One region of the Azospira inquinata genome, then DNA from elsewhere that is predicted to be linked to it. Evidence: predicted binding sites of a transcription regulator. Region 1 holds the regulator's gene; the other holds the start of a gene.
The links. The regulator sigma-54, encoded in region 1, starts transcription at its own class of promoters, with help from an activator protein. The targets are predictions, from matches to a motif close to TGGCACGCTTNCTGCTNA.
Positions count from the first base shown of each region.

Region 2: the regulator sigma-54 is predicted to act here: its motif matches at 1,401-1,418, upstream of Azoinq_RS09465 (ammonium transporter).

Region 1 is NZ_CP064782.1:1,639,615-1,658,664, reverse strand. It holds gene ribBA (bifunctional 3,4-dihydroxy-2-butanone-4-phosphate synthase/GTP cyclohydrolase II) at 1-546, shown strand, start outside; gene ribH (6,7-dimethyl-8-ribityllumazine synthase) at 548-1,021, shown strand; gene nusB (transcription antitermination factor NusB) at 1,032-1,535, shown strand; gene thiL (thiamine-phosphate kinase) at 1,631-2,584, shown strand; gene Azoinq_RS07565 (phosphatidylglycerophosphatase A family protein) at 2,562-3,053, shown strand; gene Azoinq_RS07560 (CinA family protein) at 3,058-3,588, shown strand; gene bfr (bacterioferritin) at 3,671-4,159, shown strand; gene Azoinq_RS07550 (PAS domain-containing protein) at 4,205-5,761, opposite strand; gene recA (recombinase RecA) at 5,873-6,907, shown strand; gene recX (recombination regulator RecX) at 6,900-7,340, shown strand; gene lptB (LPS export ABC transporter ATP-binding protein) at 7,353-8,102, shown strand; gene Azoinq_RS07530 (RNA polymerase factor sigma-54) at 8,175-9,677, shown strand; gene hpf (ribosome hibernation-promoting factor, HPF/YfiA family) at 9,694-10,017, shown strand; gene ptsN (PTS IIA-like nitrogen regulatory protein PtsN) at 10,169-10,654, shown strand; gene hprK (HPr(Ser) kinase/phosphatase) at 10,623-11,561, shown strand; gene Azoinq_RS07510 (PsiF family protein) at 11,637-11,990, shown strand; gene Azoinq_RS07505 (adenylate/guanylate cyclase domain-containing protein) at 12,106-13,002, opposite strand; gene ttcA (tRNA 2-thiocytidine(32) synthetase TtcA) at 13,130-14,035, opposite strand; gene Azoinq_RS07495 (pteridine reductase) at 14,106-14,855, opposite strand; gene Azoinq_RS07490 (class I SAM-dependent methyltransferase) at 14,928-16,100, shown strand; gene Azoinq_RS07485 (hypothetical protein) at 16,191-16,409, opposite strand; gene Azoinq_RS07480 (YjfB family protein) at 16,578-16,787, shown strand; gene Azoinq_RS07475 (alpha/beta hydrolase) at 16,952-17,755, opposite strand; gene Azoinq_RS07470 (glutathione S-transferase N-terminal domain-containing protein) at 17,755-18,369, opposite strand; gene Azoinq_RS07465 (DUF4124 domain-containing protein) at 18,530-19,039, shown strand.
Region 2 is NZ_CP064782.1:2,057,423-2,060,624, forward strand. It holds gene Azoinq_RS09455 (ATP-binding protein) at 1-6, opposite strand, end outside; gene mltA (murein transglycosylase A) at 53-1,264, shown strand; gene Azoinq_RS09465 (ammonium transporter) at 1,447-2,649, shown strand; gene Azoinq_RS09470 (methyl-accepting chemotaxis protein) at 3,003-3,202, shown strand, end outside.

The sequences.
Region 1 (19,050 bases):
CTGAAAATCGGCGCCATCGCCGACCTGATCCACTACCGCAGCCAGCACGAAACCCTGGTGGAGCCCCTGGCTACCAAGACCATCCAGACCCGGCACGGGGAATTCACCCTCCACGCCTTCCACGACCGGGTAGCGGACGAGGTCCATCTGGCCCTGGTGCGGGGCACCATCCGGGCCGATCAGGACGCCCTGGTGCGGGTCCACGAACCCCTTTCGGTGCTGGATTTCCTGGCGCCGGAAACGGGCCATCACACCTTTTCCATCGACACCGCCCAGGCCGCCCTGGCCAAGTTCGGCAACGGGGTCATCGTCATGCTGCACCGGCCCCAGAGCGGCGCCGACCTGCGCGAAGCCCTGGCCGCCCCGGCGGAAGACAAGCACGAGCCGAAGAAGTGGGACCCCCGCATCTACGGTATCGGCGCCCAGATCCTGCGCCAGCTGGGGGTAGGCAAGATGAAGCTGCTCTCCAGCCCCCGCCGTATGCCCTCCATGACCGGTTTTGACCTGGAAGTCACCGGTTTCGTCACCGATCCGGAAAGTCTCTGATATGGCCCGTTTCAACAACATCCCCGAAATCGACACCAACCTGGACGGCCACGGCCTCAAGGTCGGTCTGGTCATGAGCCGCTTTAACCAGGACGTCTGCGAAGGCCTGCTGTCTGCCTGCGTCACCGAGCTGCAACGCCTGGGCGTGGCCCCGGCGGACCTGCTCATCTGCACCGTGCCCGGCGCCCTGGAAATTCCCCTGACCCTGCAAAAGCTGGCCGGCAGCGGCCACTACGACGCCCTCATCGCCCTGGGCGCCGTTATCCGGGGCGAAACCTACCACTTCGAGGTGGTTTCCAACGACGCCTGCCGGGGCATTCAGGAAGTGCAGCTGGATTCGGGCATTCCCATCGCCAACGGGGTGCTCACCACGGAAGACGACGACCAGGCCCTGGCCCGGATGGAAACCAAAGGCAAGGACTGCGCCCAGGCCGCCGTGGAAATGGCCCGCCTCTACCAGGCCCTGGCCCAATAAAAAGCGCACCATGACCGACATCGACAAGCAATCCGCCAAACCCGCCGCCAAAGCCCACCGCAACGGCGGTAACAAGTCCCCCCGCCGCCGCGCCCGGGAATTCGCCCTGCAAGGCCTGTATCAATGCCGCTTCGGCGGCCAGGACGAAGCGGCGGCGGAAGCCCATCTGGGGGAAGCCTCCACCTTCGGCAAGGCCGACCGGGAATTTTTCGTCGGCCTGCTGCGGGGCGCCCGGGCCCAGGAAGCCGAATTGCAGGAACTCCTCGGCCCCTACCTGGATCGGCCCATGGACGAACTGTCCCCCATCGAAGCCTGCATCCTGCTCCTGGGCGCCCTGGAACTGCGCCAGTTCCCCGAGACCCCCTACCGGGTCATCATCAATGAAGCCATCGAGCTGGCCAAATCCTTTGGCGGCACGGACGGACACAAGTTTGTAAACGGCGTGCTGGATCATCTGGCCGCCCAACTGCGGCCGGAGGAAGTGGCCGCCCGGCAAAAGCAACAGCAACCCTAACCGGTCCTGGTCGCCAGGGGGGCGCCGCCCCCTTCCCCCACCGGTTTTTCGGGCAGCGGGGTTTCGCCCCCCGCGCCCTTGCGGAAGGAAGGCCCATGCCCAGCGAATTTGAACTGATCGACCGCCACTTCGCCCGTCCCACCCCGGGCGCCGTCCTCGGCCCGGGGGACGACTGCGCCCTGCTCCAGCCCACCCCGGGCATGCAGTTGGCCGCCACCACGGACATGCTGGTGGCCGGGGTCCATTTTCTGCCGGAAACGGACCCGGAACGCCTGGGCTGGAAAACCCTGGCGGTGAATCTATCCGACCTAGCCGCCATGGGCGCCCAGGCCCGCTGGGTGCTCCTGGCCGGCGCCTTCCCGGAAGACGATGAAGACTGGATCGCCGCCTTCGCCAAGGGCTTTTTCGCCCTGGCCCAGCTCCACGGAGTGGATGTGGTAGGGGGCGACACCACCCGGGGCCCCCTCAATCTCTGCGTCACCGCCCTGGGGGAACTGCCCCCCGGCCAGGCCATTACCCGGAGCGGCGCCCGGGCCGAAGACGACCTGTGGGTATCCGGCACCCCGGGCCTGGCCTCCCTGGGCCTGGCCCACGCCCAACACAAAACCCAGCTTGCCGACGATTTGGCCACCACCTGCCTGGAAGCCCTGCGCCGTCCCCAGCCCCGTCTGGCCCTGGGACGCTCCCTGCGCCGGGTGGCCAGCGCCGCCATCGACGTTTCCGACGGTCTACTGGGAGACATCGGCCACCTGCTGGAACGCTCCAAGGTGGGGGCGGAAATCCGCATGGATCACCTACCGCCCCTGCCCCAGGGCGCCGACCCGGAACTAGCCCGGGCCTGCCAGCTGGGAGGCGGGGACGATTACGAACTGGCTTTCACCGCTCCCGCCAGTCAGCGGCCCACCCTGGCCGCCGTGGCGGCGGTGCTAAAGCTGCCCCTGTGGCGCATTGGCCGCATTACCCCGGCCCCGGGATTGCGCCTGCTGGATGAACAAGGTCAGGAGCTGCCCCTGCCCGCGAAAGGTTTTGATCATTTCCACGCCGCCTAATCTCCGCTTTCTTTTTAGCCACCCGGCCCATTTCGTCGCCTGCGGCCTGGGCAGCGGCCTCTCCGGCTTCGCCCCGGGGACCGCGGGCACTCTGTTCGCCTGGGCGTCCTATGTGCTGATCCGGCCCAATTTCAGCGACATGGGCTTTGCCGTCTTTCTCCTGGCCTGCTTCGTCATGGGGGTGGTAGCCTGCGACCGGACCGGCCGGGATCTGGGAGTGGTGGACCACGGCGCCATTGTCTGGGATGAAATCGTGCCCTTCTGGGGCGCCCTCTTTTTCTGCCCCCCTTACCTGCTCTGGCAGTTAGGCGCTTTCTGCCTCTTCCGCCTCTACGACATTACCAAGCCCCAGCCGGCCCGCTACTTTGACCGGCAGGTGAAAAACGGTTTCGGGGTGATGATGGACGACGTGGTGGCCGCAGGCTACACGGTCCTCACCCTGGCCCTGGCCAAACGTCTGCTCGGATAAACCCATGTCCCCATCCTCCTCCAGCGCCGCCCCCAGCCAATCCCAACTGGAAGCCCTGGCCGCCCGGGTCGGTGCAGCTTTGCTGGCCCGGGGGGAAACCCTGGCCACCGCCGAATCCTGCACCGGGGGCTGGATCGGCCAGAGCCTTACCGCCATTGCGGGCAGTTCCGCCTGGTTTGACCGGGGCTTCATCACCTATTCCAACCAGGCCAAGACCGAGGAACTGGGGGTGCCGGAAGCCCTGCTCGCCCGGGTGGGGGCGGTCAGCGAGCCGGTGGCCGCCGCCATGGCCCAGGGGGCCCGGCGCCAGGGGCGCATGACCTGGGCCCTGGCGGTGAGCGGCATCGCTGGACCCGGGGGCGGCAGCCGGAGTAAGCCCGTGGGCACGGTCTGTTTCGCCTGGGCCGGGCCGGATCAGGTGCTCCAGGTAGGCACCCAGCATTTTCCCGGGAACCGGGAAGAAGTCCGGGCCCACACCGTGGCCCACGCCCTCACCGTGCTTTTGCAACACCTGGATCGCCCCCTGGCCGCCTGAGGGCCGAGCCGCTAACATAGGCTTTCCCACCGGAGCGGGTGCCCCCTCCGGCCTCTTCCAGCCCTTGCCCCAGGAGTCCGCCATGAAAGGTCATAGCCCAGTCCTCAAGCAGCTCAACGAATTGCTGGCCGGAGAATTGATGGCCCGGGACCAATATTTCATCCACGCCCGGATGTACGAAAACTGGGGCCTGGGCAAACTCTACGAGCGTATCTGGCACGAAATGCAGGACGAAACGGGCCATGCGGACTGGCTCATCCAGCGCATCCTGTTTCTGGAAGGCACCCCGGGCATGGTCCCGGCCAAGGCCATGAAAATCGGCAAGACCGTGCCGGACATGCTGAAAAACGATCTGGCGGTGGAAATTTCCGTGGTGAAGGCGGTGCGGGCCGCCATGGCGGTCTGTGAAGCCCACCAGGACTACGTTTCCCGGGACATTCTGCTGAAAATGCTGGACGACACGGAGCAGGATCACGCCCACTGGCTGGAGCAGCAGCTAAAGCGCATTGAGCTAGTAGGCCTGGAAAACTATATCCAGTCCCAGATGGGCGACGCCCCCGCTTCAGCTTAAGAACGAAAGCCACCGGGGGGGATGTTCAGCCCGCCCCCGGGGGAATCAGGAAAGCCGGACCGGCTCCCGTCCGCTGGAATGGGAAAGCCCGGGGGACGGGCTGGCCCCTTCCCCCCGGGCACTTTCCTGGCCCATGGCGACAAAGTGGGTCAATTCTCCCCGGCCGTCCCGCAAGGGCGCCAGGGAAAGGTGCCAGGCCAGGTCGCCACCGTCCTGGCGGCGGCTCACCAGGGCGCCCTGCCAGCCAGCACCGTCCAGCAAGGCCTGCCACAGGGCGGCGCCCCCCGCCCCTTCCCCATCTCCACCTGCGGGCTGGAGCAGGCAGGGCGTTTCCCCCAACAGGTCTTCCAAAGCATAGCCGGTGAGGCGGGTGAAGGCCTGATTGCAATATTCAAAGCACCCCTGGGCATCCGTAATAAAAATGGGCGCCGGGCCCCATTCCATGGCCCGGGAGAACTTTTCCAGGTCCGCTTCCAGCAGACGACGCTCCTGCACATCCCGAAACACCCCGGCCAGCCGGATCACCCGTCCCTGGCTATCCCAGGCCACGGCCTTGCCCTCCCCCCGCAGCCAGCTCCAGTGCCCGCGCCGGTTGGCCCGACGAAATTCCCCCACATAGCGGGCGGCCGAGCCCTGGGCTACCCGGCCCAGACCGGCCAGTACCCCGGCCCGATCTTCCCCATGCACGCCCGTCAGCCAGTCCGTCAGCGCCAGGCGCTGAGGCGGCGGCCCGGCCTCGTCCAGGGCGGCGGCGGCGGATTCCCGAATGGTCAGGAGATCGGTCCCCACCTCCCATTCCCACAGGCCGAAATCCTGCCCGGCCAGGGCTTCCCCCAGCCGGGCCAGACGCTCCTGGCAACGTTGTATCCCCCCGTCCTCCCGGACCCGGGTTCCGGTCACCTCCCGAATGCTGCCTTGCAGCCGGTCCGGCCCCTGGCCATTGCCGGGCACCAGACGCCCTTCCAGGCACAGCACCCGCAGGCCACCGGCCTCGTCCCGCACACGAAAATCCACCCGGCAGCCATCCCGGCCCATGGCCCCCAGGGCCGCCTCCAGAGGACCCCGGTCCTCCGCCAGCACCACGGGCAACCAGGCATCCAGACTATCCCCGGCCCGTACCGCCCCCTGGCCGAACCAGCCGGGAATGGCGCCCCGGCGCCCCAGCAGGCGCCGGCTGCCCGGCTCGGCCCACCACAACAGTTGGCCCTGGGCCGTGAGAATGGCATCCACCCCCCCGTCACTACCCCGCCGGAAACGGCTACAAATCCAGCGCAGGGCGATGCCGAGCACCAGGGCCGCCCCGAGCAAGCCCAGGGAAGCCAGCCAGAGGCGCCCCCCCTGGATATTGCGCTGCCATAAGCCCAGAAGCATGGCGCCCCAGACCAGGGGAGCGCTGCGCAGACCCAGCGCGGCCAGGCAGGCGCCCGCCAGGATCAGGGGCAGGAACTGGTCCGCCGCCCCCCAGGAGGGGCCCAGAGCCCCTCCCAGGCAGACCGCCCCCAGGGAGAGGCCAAAAGCCAGGGCCAGCTGCCCCCCCAGGGGGAAACCGGTGAAGGAAAAGGGTGGGGCCCAATAGGGGCGGAGTCGGCGAAGAACATTCATTTGGGATAGAAATTGCCTGACTTTGGCCCCCGGAACAATTGGGGCTTACACGTATCCGTGCCCGCAAGGTTTGTGCCATAATCGGACGCTTGTTTTTGGGGATTTCGAGCCATGGAAGACAATAAGGCTAAGGCGCTCGCCGCCGCGCTGGCACAGATTGAAAAGCAGTTCGGCAAGGGCTCCATCATGAAGATGGGCGCCACCGAAGTGGACAAGGGACTGGAAGTCATTTCCACCGGCTCCCTGGGGCTGGACGTAGCCCTGGGCGTGGGCGGTCTGCCCCGGGGCCGGGTGGTGGAAATCTACGGTCCGGAATCTTCCGGGAAAACCACCCTGACCCTCCAGGTCATTGCCGAAGCCCAGAAAAAAGGGGGCGTGGCCGCCTTTATCGACGCGGAACACGCCCTGGATCCCCAATACGCCCAGAAGCTGGGCGTCAAGGTGGGTGACCTGCTCATTTCCCAGCCGGATACGGGGGAACAGGCCCTGGAAATCGCCGACATGCTGGTCCGTTCCGGGGGCGTGGATGTGATTGTGGTGGACTCCGTGGCCGCCCTCACCCCCAAGGCGGAAATTGAAGGGGAAATGGGGGACTCCATGATGGGCCTCCACGCCCGTCTGATGAGCCAGGCCCTGCGCAAGCTCACCGCCAACATCAAGAAAACCAACACCCTGGTGATTTTCATCAACCAGATCCGGATGAAGATCGGCGTCATGTTCGGCAATCCGGAAACCACCACCGGGGGCAACGCCCTGAAGTTCTATGCCTCCGTGCGTCTGGACATCCGCCGCATCGGCTCCATCAAGAAGGCGGACGAGGTGATCGGCAACGAAACCCGGGTCAAGGTGGTGAAGAACAAGGTCTCCCCCCCCTTCCGGGAAGCCATTTTCGACATCCTCTACGGGGAAGGCATTTCCCGGGAAGGGGAAATCATCGAGCTGGGCGTGAACAACAAGATCGTGGAAAAGTCCGGCGCCTGGTATTCCTACAACGGGGAAAAGATCGGTCAGGGCAAGGACAATGTGCGGGAATTCCTCAAGGCTAATCCCGCCCTGGCCCAGGAAATCGAAGCCAAGATCCGCACCGCCGTGGGGGTGACCAAAGCTGCCCCCGCCCCGGAAGCCCCTACCCCCGGGGATGACTGAAAGCCTGCGCGGGCGGGCCTTGCGCCTGCTCGCCTCCCGGGAACACAGCCGTCTTGAACTGAAACGCAAGCTGGCTTCCCACGCCGAAAGCGGCGAGGAACTGGAATTGCTGCTGGACGAGCTGGAGAAAGCCCGCCTGCTTGCCAATGACCGTTACGCCGAACAGCGGGTCACCGTCCGCGGCGGCCGCTACGGTAACGCCCGCCTGGCCGGGGAATTGCGCAGCCAGGGGGTGGATGACACCACCATTGCCAACGCTTTGGCCCAGGCCGGGGATGAAACCGAGCGGGCCCTGGCGGTCTGGCGCAAAAAATTCGGCAGCCTGCCCCAGGATGCCCAGGAGCGGGCCAAGCAGGCCCGTTTTCTGGCCGGTCGGGGTTTCGGCAGCCCAACCATCCGCCGGGTGCTGCAAGGCACCTGGGATGACGAGTAAAAGGTTCGCACCATGTCCGACCCGCAAGACAGCCAAAAAGGCCACATTCTTTCCGCCCACAACCTGAAGAAGCGCTACAAGGCCCGTACCGTGGTCCAGGACGTGTCCTTCGAGGTCTGCTGTGGGGAAGTGGTGGGGCTACTGGGCCCCAACGGGGCGGGGAAAACCACCTGTTTCTATATGATCGTGGGTCTGGTGGCCGCCGATGGGGGCGCCATCTGGCTGGACAACCAGGAACTGACCCACCTGCCCATCCACCGCCGGGCCCACATGGGGGTCTCCTACCTGCCCCAGGAAGCTTCCGTGTTCCGCAAACTGAATGTGGAAGAAAACATCCAGGCGGTGCTGGAACTCCAGGAACTGGACCCGGAGGCGACCCAGAGCAAGCTGGAGGAGCTGCTCGACGAACTCCACATCGGCCATCTACGCCACACCTCCGCCGCCGCCCTCTCCGGCGGGGAACGGCGCCGGGTGGAAATCGCCCGGGCCCTGGCCACCTCCCCCCGCTTCATCCTGCTGGACGAACCCTTCGCCGGGGTGGACCCCATCGCCGTGCTGGAAATTCAGAAAATCATCCGTTTCCTCAAGGAACGGGGCATCGGCGTACTCATCACCGACCACAATGTGCGGGAAACCCTGGGCATCTGTGACCGGGCCTGTATCATCAATGAAGGCCGGGTACTGGCCGCTGGTGGGCCGGATGAGATCGTTTATAATGAAAATGTAAGAAAAGTCTATCTGGGTGAGCATTTCCGCCTCTAATCACCCCTTTCTCCCCCAACAGCAGCCCGTCTGCGGAGAAGTCATCGTCATGTTTTCTCCCATCACGCGCCCATGAAACCGACCCTCCAACTTAAACTTTCCCAGCATTTGGCGCTCACGCCCCAACTGCAACAATCCATCCGGTTGTTGCAGCTGTCCACGCTGGAACTGAACCAGGAGCTGGAGAAGTACCTGACGGAAAATCCCCTCCTGGAACGGGAGGACGAGGATTTCGACGGTCCTTCCGGGCCTGCCGCCGGGGAAGGAAGTGACAGTGCGGCCCCTGATCCGGCGGGCACCACGCCCCGGGAAACGGAGCGGGGCGAGGATGATAGCCGGGAGCACGGGGAGCCGGGGGAAAGCGCCGAAACGGGCATCCGTGCCAGCGACGAGGGCAATGCCCTGGCCGCCGGGGAGGATGACGGCTGGTATGCGGAGGGCAGCTATCCTTCCGCCTCCCGGGACGAAGAAGACGATTCGGATTACCAGGACATCCAGGCCGCCAGCACCTCCCTGCGAGACCATCTGGCCTGGCAGTTAGGCCTCACCCCCCTGAGTGACCGGGACCGGAATCTGGTACGCTTTCTCATTGAAGCCCTGGACGACGACGGCTACCTGACCCAGCCCCTGGAAGAACTGGCGGACGCCCTGCCCCCGGAGCTCGAAATCGACCTGGACGACCTGCTCATCGCCCTGCGCCACCTCCAGCATTTCGACCCCACCGGAGTGGGGGCCCGCTCTCCCCAGGAATGCCTGGCCCTGCAACTGGAAGCCCTGCCCCCGGAACCCACCCGGGATCTGGCCCTGCAACTGGTGCGCCAGTATCTGGAACTCCTGGCCGGACGGGACTTCACCAAGCTGAAAAAGCTCCTGGGCTGTGACGACGACCAGCTACGGGCCGCCGCCCATCTGGTGAAGAGCCTCAATCCCCGCCCCGGGGCCCAGTACGCCCCCCTGGATACCCGCTACATTATTCCCGACGTGGTGGTGCGCAAGCTACGCAACCAGTGGGTGGCCAGCATCAACCCGGACGCCTATCCCCGGCTGCGCATCAACCGCCTGTATTCGGATATTCTCTCCAAACACCGGGGCTCCTCCCTGGCTGGCCAGCTCCAAGAAGCCCGCTGGCTGATCAAGAACGTACAGCAGCGCTTTGACACCATTCTGCGGGTCTCCCAGGCCATCGTGGAACGCCAGCGCCAGTTCTTCGAACACGGGGAAGTGGCCATGCGCCCCCTGGTACTGCGGGAAATCGCCGAGGTGCTGGGGCTCCACGAATCCACCGTTTCCCGGGTCACCACCCAGAAATACATGGCCACCCCCCGGGGCATTTTCGAACTCAAGTATTTCTTCGGCAGCCACGTGGCCACGGAAGCGGGGGGCGCCTGTTCCGCCACCGCCATCCGGGCCCTGATCAAGCAGTTGATTGGCGGGGAAGATGCGAAAAAGCCCCTTTCCGACAGCCAGATTTCCGAGATTCTCGGGCAACAGGGCATTGTGGTGGCCCGCCGGACCATAGCAAAATACCGGGAGGCGTTGAACATCCCGCCGGCTAACCTACGCAAGACCATCTAACCAAGGAGTAAATAATATGAACCTGCACATCACCGGCCATCACGTCGAGGTTACCCCGGCTATCCGCGAATACGTCAGCAGCAAGCTGGATCGGGTGCTGCGCCACTTCGACAACGTCATTGAAGTGAATGTGATCCTCACCGTGGAAAAGCTGAAGCAAAAAGCGGAAGTCACCGTCCGGGTGCCGGGCAAGGACATCTACGTGGAAAACGAAGACAGCGACCTGTACGCTTCCGTGGACGCCCTGGTGGACAAGCTGGACCGCCAAGTGATCAAGCACAAGGAAAAGGGCCTGGCCCACAACCGGGACAGCATGGATAAGCACATCGGCGAAGCCTAATCGCTAGCACCGCCGCCGCCCCACCCAAGGGGGCGGCTACGGTGGCCGAGCGTCGCCTTTTCCGCTATGATCCGGCCACCTGAAGGGTCTCCCTCCCGCCCCCCGGGTTTCTTGTTTCTCCCATCGTCTTTCCGGGGAGTACCCTAGCCCCATGGACCTCATCGCCAAACTCCTTCCCCCCGCCAACATCGTCCTGAATCTGGAAGCCAGCAGCAAAAAGCGCGCTTTCGAGCAGGCCGCCCTGTTGTTCGAAAATAACCTGGGGGTTGCCCAATCCACGGTTTTTGCCAGCCTGTTTGCCCGGGAAAAGCTGGGCTCCACCGGCCTGGGCCAGGGCGTGGCCATTCCCCACGGCCGCTTAAAGGGCATCAAGGAAGCCGCCGGCGCCTTTCTCCGCCTCACCCACCCCGTGGCCTTCGACGCCCCGGACGGCAAGCCGGTAGATCTGATGTTCGTGCTCCTGGTACCGGAGCAGGCCACGGAACAACATCTGCAGATTCTTTCCGAGCTGGCCCAGCGCTTCTCCGACAAGCTGTTCCGGGAGGCCCTGCGCCATTGCGACAGTATGGACGACGCCCACCGCCTGTTCACCGATTGGGGAAATCATGCGGAAAATCAGCATCGCGCAGCTGTTTGAAGACCATCGGGAACGCCTCGCCCTGGAATGGGTGGCAGCCCTGGGCAGCGAACGCTTCATCGATCTGAAACGGCGGGGCAACAACTACGGTGCCGATCTGGTCGGCCACCTCAACGTCATTCACCCGGAACGGCTCCAGGTCATCGGCTTCGCCGAACAGGCCTGGCTCACCAAGGCCAATCCGGAGCGCCTGAAAAACCAGATGCAGGACATGTTTGCCGCCGAACCACCCGCGGTGATCGTGGCCGAAGGTCTGGAAGTGCTGGCCATGGTGCGGGACACCTGCGAAGCCACCAGCACTCCCCTGATCACCACCCCCAAACCCTGCTCCGCCATCATCGACCTGCTGCGCATCTACCTGTCCCGGCGTCTGGCGGACACGGTGGCGGTGCACGGCGTCTTCATGGACGTTTTCGGCATGGGAGTACTGATTACCGGGGATTCGGGGGTGGGCAAGTCGGAACTGGCCCTGGAACTCATTTCCCGGGGCCACGGCTTGGTCGCCGACGACGTGGTGGAACTGGCCCGCATCGCCCCTTCCACCGTGGAAGGCCGCTGCCCGGGCATGTTGCGGGACTTTCTGGAGGTCCGAGGCCTGGGCCTCTTGAACATCCGCACCATTTTCGGGGAGACCGCCTCCCGGCGGAAAATGAAGCTCAAGCTCATCGTCCACCTGCAAAAGCCGGTGGCGGGCATGGATTCCCCCCGCCTGCCCCTGGACGCCCAGACCCAGGAAGTGCTGGGGGTGCCCATCCGCAAGGTCATCATTCCCGTGGCCGCCGGCCGCAATCTGGCGGTGCTGCTGGAAGCGGCGGTACGCAACACCATTCTCCAATTGCGCGGCATCGACAACATGCAGGAATTCATCGGTCGCCAGCAGCAAGCCATTCTTGACGACGACCTATAACCCCGTCATATTTCCGCCCACATCCGCCGGATGGGGGCATTGCCCTTCCTTCTTCCCTTCCATGAGGAGTTTGCCGTGAAAAAAACCCTGATCGCTCTCCTGACCCTTGGCGCCGTGGTCTTTACCCAAGCCGGTTTCGCCGCCGACGCCCCGGACGCCGCCAAGAAGCTCACGCCCCAGCAGGAAAAAATGAAGAACTGCAACAAGGACGCCAAGGACAAGCAACTGAAAGGCGACGACCGCAAGCAATTCATGAAGTCCTGCCTCTCCGGCAAGGCCGCGCCTGCTCCGGCAGCCGCTGCGGCCCCTGAAAAAGCAGCCGCACCCGCCGCCCCCGACTGTGCCGCCCAGGCCACCAGCAAGAAGCTGGCGGGTGCCGCCAAGGCTTCCTTCCTGAAAAAATGTCAGGCCGACGCCGCCGCCAAATAAGCGCCCCGTCCCAGCCCAACAAAAAGGCCAGCGTTACCGCTGGCCTTTTTGTTGGGAGCCGCCCCCACCGGAGCAGGGGCGAAAATGAAAAGAAAAGGGAGAAAGCCGCGCCCCTTCAGAGGTACTCGAACTCCGCCACTTCCGCATCCCCACCCGTGGCGGAATGGCCGAAAGCCAATAGGCCCTTATTGCCCAGCACCACTTCGCTGTGGCGTACGAACATTTCCGGTTCCCCTTCAAAGGCCACATAGGTGCCGTTGGTGCTTTCATCCACCAGCACGTAACGATCCCGACGCCGCAGAATCCGGGCATGGGCACGGGAAGCCCGCTTGTCCTGAATCACCACATCGCAGGCCCCATCCCGACCAAAACTCAAGCCTTCATTTTTGCCATCCAGCAAAAACGCCTTACCGGAGTGGCGGACACAGAGTTTGGGGCTACCCATCTGGGTAGTGGAGGCCTTCACCTCCCCCAATTGTTGGCGCAGAACGGTAAGCTCGCCAGCTTCCTGCCAAGGTAGTTCATAAATAGCACCTCCCGCCCCAGCTTCGGACATTTGCCGATCCGTCGCCCGGGTGCCCTGACGCATGGCAGCGGGTAAAGCGTTGGCCGCTTCGGCGCTGACAAAAATCTGCCCGGCTTTGGCCATGCCCAGCAAGCGGGCAGCACCCACAAAGCCATCCCCTGCCGGAGCTGCGCTATCGGGCGCCAAAACACCGCAATGAACCCCCACCCGGATGGAAAGTTTGACACCGGAGACCGGTGGCAAATCCTCTACCCGCTGCTGCATGTCCACCGCCGCTTGGCAAGCCACTTCCCCATTCTCGAAACTGGCCACCAACTCATTGCCTGAGGAACGCAGCAAGCGACCGGCAAACCCCGCAACCACCCGTTCGATCCGTTTTAGGCAGCGCTCCTGGGCATAGAGCGCTTCCCCTTCGGGAAGACGCTCAAAAAGCCGGGCACTCCCCGGAATATCGGCACACAAAACCCCTAAAGACGCAGCACTCATTTCACCCCTCCGCGCCGCAAAAAGGTGTACGGACAAGACTGCCGTCAACACCGGCCAAAAGAACTAAAACATTATTCATATTAATAACTTATATTGTGACTCCCTGCCGTCCATAATAACAAAGTCACTAGGGGGCGGCTACCACGGGTAGGGGGAAATTGTCGCCGTCTGTCGGCTCCCGGGCGGGGATTAGGGGGGGGAATTCGGGGGGATCGAAGACCGTGTCGCCGCCCTCGCTGCCTTCGGGCACGGTGCCGGCTTGCAGGCCCTGGAAGTCGTAAAGACGGGAATCGGCCAGGTGGGAGGGCACCACGTTTTGCAGGGCGTGGAACACCGCTTCGGTGCGGCCCGGATATTTCCGGTCCCACTCCAGCATCATTTCCCGCACCTTCTGGCGTTGCAGGTTGTCCTGGGAGCCGCACAGGTTGCAGGGGATGATGGGGAATTCCATGCCCCGGGCGTAGCGGGCAATGTCCGCTTCCGAAGCGTAGGCCAGGGGCCGGATGACGATGTGGGCGCCGTCATCGGTGACCAGTTTGGGAGGCATGGCCTTGAGCTTGCCGCCGAAGAGGAGATTGAGAAACAGGGTATGGACCATGTCGTCCCGGTGGTGGCCCAGGGCAATCTTGTTCGCACCCAGTTCCTTGGCGGTACGGTAGATGATGCCCCGGCGCAGGCGGGAGCAGAGGGAACAGGTGGTTTTGCCCTCGGGAATTTTTTCTTTGACGATGGAATAGGTGTCCTGCTCCACGATCCGGTATTCCACCCCCAGCTTATCGAAATAGGCGGGCAGAATGTCCGCCGGAAAGCCGGGCTGTTTCTGGTCCAGATTCATGGCAATGAGGCGGAATTTGATGGGAGCCCGGGCCTGAAGCAGGCGCAAGAGGTGGAGCAGGGTATGGGAATCCTTGCCACCGGACACGCAGACCAGCACCGTGTCCCCGTCTTCGATCATGTTGTAGTCGGCAATGGCTTTGCCGGTTTCGCGCAGCAGCCATTTTTCCAGGCGCTGCAAGGTATGGGATTGTTCCACGCTAAGTCCTTCCTGCCCCCCAGGGCAGCCATGATGCCGGGAGACTCCCGGCGTTACGCCACTTCAAACACTAGAGATGGGCCGTACGGCCCCCGTCCACATTGATTACCTGGCCGGTCACATAGCCCGCCCCGGCCAAGAGAAACAGCACGGTGCGGGCGATGTCCTCCGGCGCCCCTTCCCGCTTCAGGAGGGTGTCCGCCACAATGGCCTGGCGGGCATCCTGGTCAAATTCGGGCCCGTCAGGCCAGAGAATAGGCCCGGGAGCCACCCCATTGACCCGCACCGCCGGGGCCAGTTCCGCCGCCAAGGCCCGGGTCAGGGCCAGCAGACCGCCCTTGGCGGCGCAGTACAGGGGATAGCCGAGCAGGGGGCGTTCGGCATGGATATCGGTGATATTCACCACCGCCCCCCGGTGCTCCGCCAGATAAGGGGCCGCCGCCTGGGTAAGGAACAGGGGAGCCTTGAAATTACTGCCCACCAGATCGTCCCAGGCCGCCTCGTCAATGGTGCCCAAGGGGGTGGGGAAAAAGCTGGAGGCGTTATTCACCAGACCGTCCAGCCGGCCAAAGCGCTCCACCGTCAGCTGAATCAGGGTGGGCAGCCGGGCCGTGTCCCGCAGATCCACCTGGACGCAGAGGGTAGAACCGGGGCGCCGGGCTTCCAGCTCCTCCGCCAAAGCCCGCACCTCCCGGACCGCGGCCCGATAGTGGAGTACCACCGCCGCCCCGGCCCCGTGCACTTCCCGGGCGATAGCCGCCCCCACCCGCTTGGCGGCGCCGGTGACCAGCACCACCCGGTCTGTCAATTGATCATCCATGGCTTTTCCCTTGAGTTTGCGAATTTTAACGGATTGCTCCATGATCCGAGCCTTTCCCGCCCCACCCCTGCCATGGATTTACCCCTTCCCGATGCTGCCGCCCTCGCCCACAGCCAACGCTTAAGCACCTTCCTGGCGGAGGAAATCGCCCGGCAGGGCGGCTGGATGCCCTTCTCCCGCTACATGGAGCTGGCCCTCTACGCCCCGGGTCTGGGCTATTACACGGCGGGCGCCCGAAAATTCGGCGCCGCCGGGGACTTTGTCACCGCCCCCGAACTCACGCCCCTCTTCGCCCAGGCCCTGGCCACCCAGATTATTCCCATTCTGGAAGCCAGCGCCCCGGTGATCCTGGAGGCGGGAGCGGGCAGCGGCCGGCTGGCCGCCGACCTGCTCCTGGCCCTGGAAACCCAGGGCCACCTGCCGGACCAATACCTGATTCTGGAACTCTCCCCGGACCTCAAGGAGCGCCAGGCCGCCACCCTGGCCCAGGCCGCGCCCCATCTGGCGGACCGGGTACGCTGGCTGGAACGGCTGCCTGACACCTTCTCCGGCCTGGTGCTGGGCAACGAGGTGCTGGACGCCATGCCCGTGGAACTGGTGCGCTGGCAGGGAGAAACCGTGGCCCAGCAGGGGGTCACCTGGTCCCACACCGCCGGCTTCGCCTGGGCGGATCGCCCGGCCACCGGAGAACTGGCCCGGGTCGCCAAAAATCTGGCAGAGGAAGCGGGCCTCAGCCCCGAAGTCACCGCCACCGGCTACACCAGCGAAATCGGCCTGGCGGCCACCGCCTGGACTGCCGCCTGGGGCCCCATTCTCCAGCGGGGAGCCCTGCTCCTTCTGGACTACGGCTTTCCCCGCCGGGAGTTTTACCATCCCCAGCGCCACCAGGGCACCCTCATGTGCCACTACCGACATCAGGCCCATGGGGAGCCCTTCTCCTACCCGGGGCTCACGGACATCACCGCCCACGTGGATTTCACCGCCGTGGCGGAAGCCGGTTTCCAGGCGGGGCTGGAAGTGGCGGGCTACACCAGCCAGGGCCAGTTTCTCCTCAACTGCGGTCTCCTGGAACGGCTCGCCGCCCTGGACCCGGAACGGCCCGACTATTTCCGGGGCGCCGCCGCCGTACAAAAGCTGGTCCAGCCCCAGGAAATGGGGGAATTGTTCAAAGTCATCGCCCTCACCAAGGGCCTGACCACCCCCCTTCTGGGCTTTGCCCGGGGGGACCGGAGTCACACCCTGTAAGGCCCCCCAGCCACGCCATTAAAAAAGGCGCCAGCCCCGGAGGGCGGCGCCTTTTTTTGCGACCGGATCGGGGGCAACGCCCCCCGGGGCCTAATCTGCCAGCAGCCAGCGCTGCCGGGCCATTGCTTTGGCGGCAGCGGTCCGGGCCTCTTGCCGGGCATTCCCGTCTTCGACCCCATGTTCAGCCAGCCGGGGCAGGGCCATGGGCAGGGCTTCCACCGCCGCCAGGGAAGCCGTCCCACCCATCCCCGGCGCTTTCCGTGCCACGGTTTCCCGCTCGCCGGACGCCATATCCAGAATGATCATCATGATGGACTCCTTCCCGTTGAAAAACCCGCGAACTATTACTTTCGCCTAGTAAGAATAACGGATAGGGGCCCGGAAGGTTAAGGGAAATATATTTTTTGCCGCGGGCAACTTTTTTCCCGAAAGCCTTACTAAAATGAATACCCAACTACACTTTCCGGAGGTGACACCATGGACGTCAGCGGCATCGGCAGCATGGCCTCATCCTTATCCGACATTCAGGACGGCAACAGCCTGCAAGTGGCCGTGCTGAAGAAGGCCATGAACTCCCAGGAACAAAGCGCCATGCAGTTGCTGCAAGGTCTGCCGGACAGCGGCCAGACGACTAGCAGCACCAATCTGCCCGCCCACCTGGGTCAGAACGTGAATACCACGGCCTAAGCTAGGCCAGCGGCAAGTAAGGGGATGCGCCTTTCCGGCGGCACCCCTGCCCAAAAAAGCCCCGTCCATACGGGGCTTTTTTGGGCAGGGGTAGAAGCCCCCATTGGCCTAGGTAGGGGCCCGGGGGTCAGGGCAGGTAGCTCCCTGAACCACCGCCCCGGCGCTTACAGACCCTGTTCCTCGAGCCAGGTCCGGACCCGCTCCGCCACCTTGGCCCAGTCCCGTTCCAGCATCATGCCGTGGCCCAGGTCGGGGAAAATTTCCGCCCCCACCCCGTAAATCGCCCCCGTGGCCCGCACGTCGGAGGCCGGGATCAGGGCATCGTTTTCCGCCCCCAGAACCAGCATGGGGGGCCGGGACATGCGGAAAGTCTGGGGCAGATTGAAGAGGGTCATGTCCCACAGGGCCCGGCGGGATTCCCGCTGCATGTGCTGGAAGTAGCGGGTCATATCTTCCGAACTCACGGGCTGGGCAAAAAGGGCCTGACGCAGGGCGTCCGGTTCCACCATTTCCCCTTCCAGAATACGGTTTAAGTCCAGCATCAAGCTAGGCCGGGAGACGGCCAGAACCAGGGAGGAATTGAGCAGGCCCTGGGGCGGTACCGCGTTCATCAGCACCGCCGCGGGGGCTTCCGCCGTTTCCAGGTATTTCTGCACCACAAAGCCCCCCATGGAGTGGCCGATCAGCACCGGGGTTTCATCCAGTTCCGCCACCACCCGGCGCACGTCTTCCACGTAATCGTGGATGCTCCACCAGTCCAGGTTGTCCGCCCCCCAGCTGGTGCCGTGGCCGCGCAGGGAAAGGGCGTAGGCGCTGTAACCCTGGTCGGCGAAATAGGGGAGGAAATGTTCTTCCCAGCACCAGGCGCCGGTGTAGGCGCCATGGACGAACAGCAGGGGACGGCTGTGCCGGGGACGGGAGGGGAGATGGGAGAGGACTTCTAGGGTTTCTGTGCTTCGTGTGTCCATTAGGGTACCTGCATGCCGCGCTGGACCGCCGGGCGTTGGCCGATGGCGGTGTACCAACGTCGGACGTTGGGATAGTTGTCTAAGTCTGCATTGTGCCACTCATGGCGGGCAACCCAGGGATAAGTGGCCATATCGGCGATGGAATAGTCCCCCGCCAGATACTCCACCCGGGCCAGACGCTGGTCCAGCACCCGGTACAGACGGGCAGTTTCCTGGGTGTAGCGGTCCACCGCGTAGGGCACGGGCTCCGGGGCGAAACGGAGGAAATGGTGGGCCTGGCCGAACATGGGCCCCACCCCACCCATCTGGAACATCAGCCATTCCAGGGCCAGATAGCGCTCCGCCCCGGTTTCCGGGAGAAACTGGCCGGTCTTGTCCGCCAGATAAAGCAGAATGGCCCCGGACTCGAACAGGGTCAGGGATTCCCCCTCCGGCCCGTCCGGGTCCACAATGGCCGGGATTTTGTTGTTGGGGTTGATGGCCAGAAATTCCGGGCTCAGCTGTTCTCCCCGGGTAATATCCACGGGCTTCACCCCGTAGGCCAGGCCGCACTCCTCCAGCATAATGGAAACCTTCTGGCCGTTGGGGGTACCCCAGGTATAAAGAATGATCATCGCCGCCTCCGCGTCAGTGCTGGGTTCCCGGGTCCGGCCCGGGCGCTCGGCCAGTGTGGCCCCTGCCTGTTACATTCTTTGACATCTGGGCCCCTGCCCGGTCCCGGCCGCCCTGCTATGATGGTCCCATAGTTTGTCCGGTGTTTCAGGAGCCTTAGTCATGACCCCCTTTTCCTCCCATTCGTTCCGTTTTTCCCTCCTGCTGCTGGCCACCGCCTGCCTCAGCCTGCCCGCCGGGGCCGGCACCCTCTACAAACAGGTGGATAAGGACGGCCACATCGTTTTCAGCGACAAGCCCCAGAAGGGCATGAAATCCCTGGGCACCATCCAGACCCAGGACGATGCCCCGGTGAACCGCTCCGCCCTGCGTCAGGAGGAAAAGACCCTGAATCAGGAATCCTCCCAGGCCAAGCGCCAACTCAATGAAACGGTGGCCAAGCGCAACGCGGCCTACAACCGGCTGCGTCAGGCGGAAGATGCCCTGACGGCGGCCAAGGCGGCCAAGGCCAGCGGCCAGGACCCCCTGCCCGGAGAACGCCAGGGCACGGCCACGGGAGGCAGCCGCCTGCTGCCCGCCTACGACGAGCGCCAGCAGAGCCTGGAAAAGGCCGTGGATGCGGCCCAGAAGGCCCGGGACCAGGCCCAGCAGGAATGGAACGACGTGCGCTAAGTCCCTGCCCT
Region 2 (3,202 bases), 410 kb from region 1:
GCTCATGGGGTTGCCGGTATACTGAAAGAAAGCATCGAACCTTAGCCCAATCATGAAAAAACGCCAATTAACCTTTGCTGCCCTGATGTCTTTGTCCCTAGCCGCCTTGCTGGCGGGCTGCGCCGGTACGGGGCCCAAGGAAGTTCCCGCCGGTTGTCCCGTGTGCCCCGCCCCTACCGGGGAAAAGGAGGTCACCGCTCCTCCCGCCAAGCCGCTCCAGGCGGCCCGTTGGGAAGATATTCCGGGCTGGGGCCAGGATGATCTGTCCGCGGCCCTGCCCGCCTTTTTGTCCAGCTGCCGGGGTCTGGCTGGGCGCAAGGAATGGCCGTTATGGCGGCCTGCCTGTGACGAGGCCCGTAGCCTGAATCCCCAGGACGGGGCGGCCCTGCGGCGCTTTTTTGAAAGCCGCTTTACCCCTTATCAGGTGGTCAATCCGGACGGTAGTCGGGAGGGCCTGATTACGGGCTATTACGAGCCCCTGCTCCACGGCAGCCGCAAGGCGGAAGGGGCTTACCGCTATCCCCTGCTCAGGGTGCCCAAGGATCTGATTACCGTGGATTTGAGCGCCGTTTACCCGGAACTCAAGCATCTGCGCCTGCGGGGTCGACTCCAGGGCAACCGGGTGGTGCCCTACTGGTCCCGGGAAGAAATGGCCCGGCGCATGGACCAGTATCAGGCCCTGCTCTGGGTGGATGACCCCATTGAACTCTTTTTCCTGCAAATCCAGGGTTCGGGCCGGGTCCAGCTGCCTGACGGTAGCCTGGTGCGGGTTGGCTACGGGGACCAGAACGGACGCCCCTTCCAGCCCATTGGCCGGGTGCTGGTGGAACGGGGAGAACTGAAGCCGGATCAGGTCAGCATGCAATCCATCCAGGCCTGGACCCGGGCTAATCAGGGCCAGCCGGGTAAGGTGGCCTCGGTGTTGAATCAGGACCCCAGCTACGTATTTTTCAAGGAACTGAATCTGCCCCCTGGGGACGGCCCGGTGGGCGCCCTGGGGGTTCCCCTCACGGCAGAACGCAGTCTGGCCGTGGATCCCCGCACCGTGCCCCTGGGGGCCCCGGTGTTCCTTTCCGCCACCTATCCCAATTCCCCCCGGCCCCTGCAACGGCTAATGCTGGCCCAGGACACGGGGGGCGCCATCCGGGGACCGGTGCGGGGAGATTTTTTCTGGGGCTTCGGCAGTGGGGCGGGTAATCAGGCCGGCAAAATGAAACAGCGGGGCCAGCTCTGGGTCTTTTTGCCCCCCGGCCTGGGAGGGTGATGGCGCTTTTGGTGCGTAGGCACAACATTGAGGCAAATTGCACGACTATGGTGCGTATTTGAAGATTAAGGCCTGTTTTGGTGCGTTGATAGGAACGGCGTTTCCCTAACTCTATGATTTATCGCATATAGAGGCCGGGAACGCTGTTTGCTTAAGTGGTGCGATCTTTTTCGGGAGGCACCATGGAAGTTCTTAAGTCCGCATCGGACACCCTTTTTGTGCTGCTGGGCGCCATCATGGTGCTTGCCATGCATGCTGGCTTTGCCTTTTTGGAACTGGGCACGGTCCGGAAGAAAAACCAGGTGAATGCCCTGGTGAAAATCATGACCGACTTTGCCGTTTCCACCCTGGCCTATTTTTTCATTGGCTACGGGGTGGCCTACGGGGTGCATTTTTTCACCGCCGCCGACATTCTGGCCCAGCACAACGGCTTTGAACTGACCAAGTTCTTTTTCCTCTTAACCTTTGCCGCCGCCATCCCCGCCATCATTTCCGGGGGCATTGCGGAGCGGGCCAAATTCCATCCCCAACTGGCGGCCACCTTCGCCCTGGTGGGGGGGGTCTATCCCCTCTTTGAAGGCATTGCCTGGAATCACGCTTTTGGTATCCAGGCCTGGCTGCAAGCCACTTTCGGCGCCGAATTCCACGATTTCGCCGGTTCCGTGGTGGTCCATGCCATGGGGGGCTGGATCGCCCTGCCCGCCGTGCTCATCCTGGGCGCCCGCCGGGGCCGCTATTCCAAGGATGGGCGTATCGCCTCCCATCCCCCTTCATCCATTCCTTTCCTGGCCCTGGGCGCCTGGATTCTGGCGGTGGGCTGGTTCGGCTTCAACGTAATGAGCGCCCAGACCCTGGACAAAATTTCCGGCCTGGTGGCTTTGAACTCCCTCATGGCCATGGTGGGGGGCATCGTTACTGCCACCCTGGTGGGTAAGAATGACCCGGGCTTTGTCCATAACGGCCCTCTGGCCGGGCTGGTGGCGGTCTGCGCGGGTTCTGACCTGATGCATCCCCTAGGCGCCCTGGTGACCGGCGGGGTCGCCGGTGCACTGTTTGTGGTTATGTTCACCCTGACCCAGAACCGCTGGAAAATTGACGACGTGCTGGGGGTGTGGCCCCTCCACGGCCTGTGTGGGGCCTGGGGTGGTCTGGCTGCGGGGATTTTCGGCGCCAAGGCCCTGGGTGGCCTGGGGGGCGTGGCCTTCGGCTCCCAGCTGGTGGCTACGGGCCTGGCCATTCTCATTGCCCTGGCCGGGGGCTCCCTGGTTTACGGGGCTCTGAAGCTGGCCGTGGGTATCCGTCTCGATCCGGAGGATGAATATAACGGCGCGGACCTGGCGATCCATAAGATCAGTGCCACCCCGGAGCGGGAAAGCCTGAGCTAGTCCAAGGGGCTGCCCTACAAGCCTTGTAGGGCCCTCCATCAGCAAAGCCCGGCAGATGCCGGGCTTTGTGTTTGTAGCCGTCGGTCAGCGCCTTGGCTTTCCGCTTAAGTGGCGGGATTGCTTTTCCCTCATGTCGGCCCATGGGCTCCAGGAAAAAGCTGAAGGTTCCCCGGCTATTTCTTCAGAGGTGGCCTCGATGGCGCACTGTTATGGTGCTTATCCCTAGCCATAGGGACGGCTTATACCGCCTCCGGCATAATAAATATAAAGAAATCAATGGCTGGCACTGTAAGTGCTATAGCTAGCTCATAAATAAAGCAAATACGGAGAGCACGATGTTGAAAAGTCCGAGGATGAATTTGTCTGCCTCTGAGACGCGGTGGCTGCCCTGGCTGGGCAGAACAGGCAAGCTGGCCATGGGCTGGGCAACCTTCCTGAACCGGGACCGTTATGGGGATCTGGAAGGTACGTTCGAAGGGTTTGGCGCCACCCGGGTGCGCATTCTTCAGTCCTGGGCGGAAATGCGCTGGAGCCAGCTGGCCAGTCTGGCCGG